Regions from separate parts of the Streptomyces sp. NPDC049837 genome, predicted to be linked through region 1. Evidence: riboswitches for the same ligand, from Rfam matches in the RefSeq annotation. Region 1 holds a riboswitch; each other region holds the start of a gene.
What was found. Region 1 has a riboswitch for thiamine pyrophosphate ahead of thiC (phosphomethylpyrimidine synthase ThiC). Riboswitches for the same ligand answer to the same signal wherever they lie in the genome.
Positions count from the first base shown of each region.

Region 1 (2,258 bases):
CGGTCTTGCGGCGCGCGGTGAGCGGCACGTACCGCAGCAGCACACCGGCGTGGACCGTCATGTAGTCGACGCCCTGCTCGGCCTGCTCGATGACGGTGTCCTTGTAGATCTCCCAGGTCAGTTCCTCGGCCTTGCCGTCGACCTTCTCCAGCGCCTGGTACAGCGGCACCGTGCCGATCGGCACGGGCGAGTTGCGCAGCACCCACTCGCGGGTGGTGTGGATGTTGCGGCCCGTGGAGAGGTCCATGACCGTGTCGGCGCCCCAGCGGGTGGCCCAGGTCATCTTCTCCACCTCCTCCTCGATGGAGGAGGTGACCGCCGAGTTGCCGATGTTGGCGTTGACCTTCACCAGGAACCGCTTGCCGATGATCATCGGCTCGATCTCCGGGTGGTTGACGTTGGCCGGGAGGACCGCGCGGCCGGCCGCGATCTCCTCGCGCACGACCTCGGGGGAGACGTTCTCGCGGATCGCGACGTACTCCATCTCCGGCGTGATCTCGCCCCGGCGGGCGTACGCGAGCTGCGTCACCGCCTGCCCGTCACGGCCCCGGCGGGGCTGGCGCGGGCGGCCCGGGAAGACGGCGTCGAGGTTGCGCAGCCCCCCGCGAGGCGATGTGTGCTTGATCCCGTCGTCCTCGGGGCGGACGGGGCGGCCGGCGTACTCCTCGGTGTCACCACGGCCGATGATCCAGTTCTCCCGCAGCGGCGGCAGGCCACGGCGTACATCGGTCTCGACATTCGGATCGGTGTACGGCCCCGACGTGTCGTACAGCGTCACGTCCTTGCCGTTGGTGAGGTGCACCTTGCGGACCGGCACACGGAGGTCGGGGCGCGAGCCCTCGATGTACCCCTTGTGCCATCCGATGGACTTCCCGGCCTCGTCGTTCTGGTTCGAGGCAGGCGTGCGTGCGTCCTGAACGGTCATGATGACCTACTCCCTACGCCGGCATTACCCGGTAACAGGTTCGGCGGTCGACGCAGCGGTTTCCGTACCCCTCGTACGGATGTCAGCGCCCTCTCAGCCCGGTGCTCCGAGCTCCCGCGTGTGCAAAGGTGCCACCACGCTAGCGCCATCTCGGCCACGCTGAACAGGGGGCCCCGGTCGTTCTTGCGATGATCGGTCGGTGACTTCCTCGCAGCAGTCCCCCGAACCGACCGGACACGCACATGGTCATACCCATAGCCATGCCCACAGCCACGGCCCCGCCGCGCCCGTCTCCAAGCACCTGCGGAAGGTCATCGCCGCCGTCCTGATCCCGTTCGCCACGGCCGTGCTGGTCGGCCTCGCCGTCCTGTGGCCAGGCGGCGCGCCCGAGCACGAGCGCACCGGCGTCGGCTTCGACCGGCAGACCGAGCAGGGCACGGTGGTCCAGGTCGAAAAGGTGGACTGCCGGGATGTGAACGCCGCGCAGGTCCCGCCGACCGGCGACACGACCACGCCCGAGGGCCGCGAGGCGGTCAACTCGCAGCAGGGGCAGTGCGCGAAGGCGACGGTCGAGGTCACGACCGGCAAGGACAAGGGCCGCAAGTTCGTCGAGATCGTCCAGCCGGACGCGCCCCGCCAACTGGAGGAGGGACAGGGCGTGGTGGTGGCCTACGCCCCCGACGCCCCGCGCGATCTCCAGTATTCGGTGACCGATGTGAACCGCAAGATGCCGATGCTGCTGCTCGCCGGGATCTTCGCGCTGGCGGTGGTGGCCGTCGGCCGGATGCGTGGGGTGATGGCTCTGGTCGCGCTGGCGGTGAGCTTCGCGGTGCTGACGCTGTTCATCCTGCCCGCCATCCTCCAGGGCTCGAATCCGCTGATCGTGGCGGTGGTCGGGTCGAGCGCCATCATGCTGATCGCGCTCTACAGTTGCCACGGCCTGACCGCGCGCACCTCGGTGGCCGTGCTGGGCACGCTGATCTCGCTGCTGCTGATCGGCCTGCTCGGCTCCCTGTTCATCGGCTGGGCCTCGCTGACCGGCAACACCGACGACAACACGGGCCTCATCCACGGCCTCTACCCGAACATCGACATGTCCGGCCTGCTGCTGGCCGGTGTCATCATCGGTTCGCTCGGTGTGCTCGACGACGTGACGGTGACCCAGACGTCGGCGGTGTGGGAACTGCACCAGGCGGACCCGAGGATGGGGCCGCGCGCCCTGTACCGGGCCGGCATCCGGATCGGCCGCGACCACATCGCCTCGGTGGTGAACACGCTGGTGCTCGCGTACGCGGGTGCGGCCCTCCCCCTGCTGCTGCTGTTCTCGATCGCG
Region 1 is NZ_JBFAMP010000004.1:162,039-164,296, forward strand. It holds gene thiC (phosphomethylpyrimidine synthase ThiC) at 1-925, opposite strand, end outside; TPP riboswitch at 919-1,053, opposite strand; gene AB0J57_RS12160 (YibE/F family protein) at 1,125-2,258, shown strand, end outside.

Region 2 (2,258 bases), on a different contig from region 1:
CGTCGCATCGAGGCGGCGGGCCCTTTCGGCCCCGCGGCGTCGCGCGGGGATCATCCGGTGAGGTCACCCGGCTCACGTACCGCGGCCTCGTCTTTACTGAGGAGTACCAGGTCATGCCACGCCCCGCACCGGGAGAGCTCACCTTCGTCGCCCCGCGCGGAGCCAAGAAGCCACCGCGACACCTCGCCGACCTGACGCCCGCCGAGCGCAAGGAGGCCGTCGCCGCGATCGGTGAGAAGCCGTTCCGCGCCAAGCAGCTCTCCCAGCACTACTTCGCGCGGTACGCGCACGACCCGGCCCAGTGGACGGACATCCCCGCCGCGTCCCGCGAGAAGCTCGCGGCGGAGCTGCTGCCCGACCTGATGTCGGTCGTACGGCACATCTCGTGCGACGACGACACCACGCGTAAGACCCTGTGGCGGCTGCACGACGGCACGCTCGTCGAGTCCGTCCTCATGCGGTACCCCGACCGCGTCACGATGTGCATCTCCTCGCAGGCCGGCTGCGGCATGAACTGCCCGTTCTGCGCCACCGGCCAGGCCGGGCTCGACCGGAACCTGTCGACCGCCGAGATCGTGCACCAGATCGTCGACGGGATGCGGGCGCTCAGGGACGGCGAGGTGCCGGGAGGCCCCGCACGGCTGTCCAACATCGTCTTCATGGGCATGGGCGAGCCGCTCGCGAACTACAAGCGTGTCGTGGGGGCGATCAGGCGGCTGACCGACCCCGAGCCGGACGGGCTCGGGCTGTCCCAGCGCGGCATCACCGTCTCGACGGTCGGCCTGGTCCCGGCGATGCTCCGCTTCGCGGACGAGGGCTTCAAGTGCCGCCTCGCCGTCTCCCTGCACGCCCCCGACGACGAGCTGCGCGACACCCTCGTCCCCGTCAACACGCGCTGGAAGGTCCGCGAGGTCCTCGACGCCGCCTGGGAGTACGCCGAGAAGTCCGGCCGCCGCGTCTCGATCGAGTACGCCCTGATCCGCGACATCAATGACCAGGCCTGGCGCGGCGACCTGCTGGGCCGCCTCCTCAAGGGCAAGCGGGTGCACGTCAACCTGATCCCGCTCAACCCGACCCCGGGGTCGAAGTGGACCGCCTCCCGCCCCGAGGACGAGAAGGCGTTCGTCGAGGCGATCGCGAGCCATGGCGTACCGGTCACCGTCCGTGACACCCGCGGGCAGGAGATCGACGGCGCCTGTGGACAGCTCGCGGCCGCCGAACGCTGACCTTGTAGTCTGAGCTCGAACACATCTGCATATTCCGACAGGGGAGCGCCACAGCGCTGAGAGTGCGGCAACCGTCCAGGCCGCAGACCCTCTGAACCTCGCCCAGGTCATTCTGGGTAGGAAGTTCGGTCGTTACTCGAGCTGTTGCGCCCTGCCCACCGCCCGATGCGGTGGGCAGGGCCGCGTCTCTTCCTGGTCATACCCAGGAGGAATCTCAGTGAGCACCACCAAGAAGATCGCGGTCGGCGCGCTCGCCGCCGCGCTGGGCGTCACGACGCTCACCGCCTGCGGCGGCGAGTCCGGCAAGGACGCCTCCGGCGGCGGTACGAAGTCGAAGACCGTGACGCTCGTCAGCCACGACTCCTTCAACGCCTCCCCGGCCGTCCTGAAGGAGTTCACCAAGCAGACCGGCTACACCGTCAAGGTCCTCAAGAGCGGCGACGCGGGCGAGGCCGTCAACAAGGCCATCCTCACCAAGGGCGCCCCGCAGGGCGACGTCTTCTTCGGCGTCGACAACACCCTGCTGTCCCGCGCGCTCGACAACGAGCTCTTCGAGCCGTACGAGGCCAAGGGCCTGGACCGCGTCCCCGAGGCCGTCCAGCTCGACAAGGACAAGCACCGCGTCACGCCCGTCGACACCGGCGAGATCTGCGTCAACTACGACAAGAAGTACTTCGCGGACAAGCGACTGGCGCCGCCGCAGACCTTCGACGACCTCGCGAAGCCCGCGTACAAGAACCTCCTCGTCGTCGAAAACCCCGAGCGGTCCTCTCCCGGCCTCGGCTTCCTGCTCGGCACGGCGGCCAAGTACGGCGACGACGGCTGGCAGGACTACTGGAAGAAGCTGAAGGCCAACGGCGTCAAGGTCGTCGATAGCTGGGAGCTCGCCTACAACCAGGAGTTCTCCGGCTCGGCCGGCGGCAAGGCGGCCAAGGGCGACCGGCCGCTCGTCGTGTCGTACGCCTCCAGCCCGCCCGTCGAGGTGCTGTACGCCAAGCCGCAGCCGGCCGAGGCGCCGACCGGCGTCTCCAC
Region 2 is NZ_JBFAMP010000015.1:86,389-88,646, forward strand. It holds gene rlmN (23S rRNA (adenine(2503)-C(2))-methyltransferase RlmN) at 114-1,226, shown strand; TPP riboswitch at 1,256-1,367, shown strand; gene AB0J57_RS31365 (thiamine ABC transporter substrate-binding protein) at 1,444-2,258, shown strand, end outside.
Region 2: linked by a shared signal. The riboswitch ahead of AB0J57_RS31365 (thiamine ABC transporter substrate-binding protein) and the one ahead of thiC (phosphomethylpyrimidine synthase ThiC) in region 1 are both predicted to bind thiamine pyrophosphate.

Region 3 (2,258 bases), on a different contig from region 1:
CACCTCGTGCGCGTCCGGGCGCAGGGCGGTGACCTCGACGCCCAGGCGCAGTTCGATGCCGAGCGACTCGAAGTCCACGTCGAAGGCCGATCCCTCCGCCGTGCCCAGGAGCACCGCCTTGGACAACGGGGGCCGGTCGTAAGGCTGGTGGGGCTCCGCGCCGATCAGCAGCACGGGCCCGGTGAAGCCCTGCTCGCGCAGCGCCACGGCCGTCTGCACACCCGCCATCCCGGCGCCGACGATGACGACGCGCCGCTCTGCTTCCATCCGCTCGTTCACCCGTCCACCTTATGCACCTGACACATCGTCAAGAAGAGACCGGGAGGAAAGGACGGAAGACGGAAGCTCCTCCACCACGCTGGTACCGCTGCCCTCCTGGGACTCCCATTCCCAGCTCTCCTCCAGCCGAACGCGCCCGTCGTCCAGTTCCACGACCGTGGAGACGCAGTGACCCGACGCCGTCCGGCCGTCGCGCTTGAGCTGGACATACCGAAAGTCGAGACGATCTCCCTCACGCGTCCCGACGAGGTGGCCGCGCACCACGTCCCCGCCCGCGTACTCGGCCCAGACGCACCCGTCGTCCTCGTGGTACGTGAACCGGGTCGCCGTACCGACCTGACCGGGAGCCTGGTCCACCACCGGGGAGAGGACGAGCCCGTCGAGCGACCGCGCCACGGTGAAGCTCCCTTACAGCCAGTTGCGGGGTGGGGTTAGTCTGGCCACCGTAGAGCACTCGCGGGAGCCCGGACGTACCGGGCTGAGAGGGAGGCTGGGACGGCCTCCGACCGTACGAACCTGATCCGGGTCATGCCGGCGAAGGGAGGGGCTGGACGCCCATGCATCCACGTACGTCAGACGTCCTCGTCATCGGGGGCGGAATCATCGGCCTGGTCACGGCCTGGCGGGCGGCGCAGCGCGGCCTGCGGGTCGCCGTGGTCGACCCGGGGCCGGGCGGCGGGGCCGCGCAGGTCGCGGCGGGCATGCTCGCCGCGGTCACCGAGCTCCACTACGGCGAGGAGACGCTCCTCGGGCTCAATCTGGAGTCGGCGCGCCGCTACCCCGACTTCGTCACCGAACTCCGGCAGGCCGCCGGCGGCGTGGACGTCGGCTACCGCGCGTGCGGCACGCTCGCCGTCGCGCTGGACGCCGACGACCGTGCCCACCTGCGGGAGCTGCACGCGCTCCAGCAGCGCTCGGGCCTGGACTCGGAGTGGCTGACCGGCCGCGAATGCCGCCGCCTGGAGCCCATGCTGGCGCCCGGTGTGCGCGGCGGACTGCGGGTGGACGGCGACCACCAGGTCGACCCGCGACGACTGGCCGCCGCCCTGCTGGCCGCCTGCGAGCGGGCGGGCGTGGTGGTCCACCGCGCCTGGGCGGAGCGGCTGGTGGTCCTGCGGGACCGGGCGGCGGGGGTGCTGCTGAGCGACGGCACCGAGCGGGCCGCCGACCAGGTGGTGCTGGCCGCCGGCAGCCTGAGCGGCCGGCTCGGCGGCGTACCGGACGAGGTGCTGCCGCCGGTACGGCCCGTCAAGGGGCAGGTACTGCGGCTGTCCGTGCCTTCCGCGTACGCGCCGTTCCTGAGCCGTACGGTCCGGGCGGCCGTGCGCGGCAGCCATGTGTACCTGGTGCCGCGCGAGAACGGCGAGCTCGTGGTCGGCGCGACGAGCGAGGAGCTCGGCTGGGACACCACGGTCACGGCGGGCGGGGTGTACGAGCTGCTGCGCGACGCGCACGAGCTGGTGCCCGGCATCACGGAGCTGCCCCTGACCGAGACCCGCGCGGGCCTGCGGCCCGGCTCCCCGGACAACGCGCCGCTGCTGGGGCCGACCGCACTGCCCGGTCTGCACCTGGCGACGGGGCACTACCGCAACGGGGTGCTGCTGACCCCCGTCACCGGGGACGTGATGGCCACCGTGCTGACCACCGGGGAGCTCCCGGAGGAGGCCCGCGCCTTCGCCCCGGCCCGCTTCTCCCCCGCCGCCTCGCCCGCCACCTTCCCCGCGGCCTCCCCCGCCACCTCCACCATCACCGTAGGAGTGTCATGAACGTCTCCGTGAACGGCGAGGCGCGACAGCTCGCCGGCCCCACCACCCTCGACGCCCTGGTCGCCACCCTCACCACCGCGCCGTCCGGGGTCGCCGCCGCCGTCAACGAGACCGTCGTACCGCGCAGCCAGTGGCCGGGGACGCTGCTCGGCGACGGTGACCGGGTCGAGGTCCTCACCGCGGTCCAGGGGGGCTGACCCATGGCCGACGACC
Region 3 is NZ_JBFAMP010000006.1:12,049-14,306, forward strand. It holds gene AB0J57_RS17750 (FAD-dependent oxidoreductase) at 1-267, opposite strand, end outside; gene AB0J57_RS17755 (hypothetical protein) at 289-675, opposite strand; TPP riboswitch at 726-839, shown strand; gene thiO (glycine oxidase ThiO) at 837-2,045, shown strand; gene thiS (sulfur carrier protein ThiS) at 2,042-2,242, shown strand; gene AB0J57_RS17770 (thiazole synthase) at 2,246-2,258, shown strand, end outside.
Region 3: linked by a shared signal. The riboswitch ahead of thiO (glycine oxidase ThiO) and the one ahead of thiC (phosphomethylpyrimidine synthase ThiC) in region 1 are both predicted to bind thiamine pyrophosphate.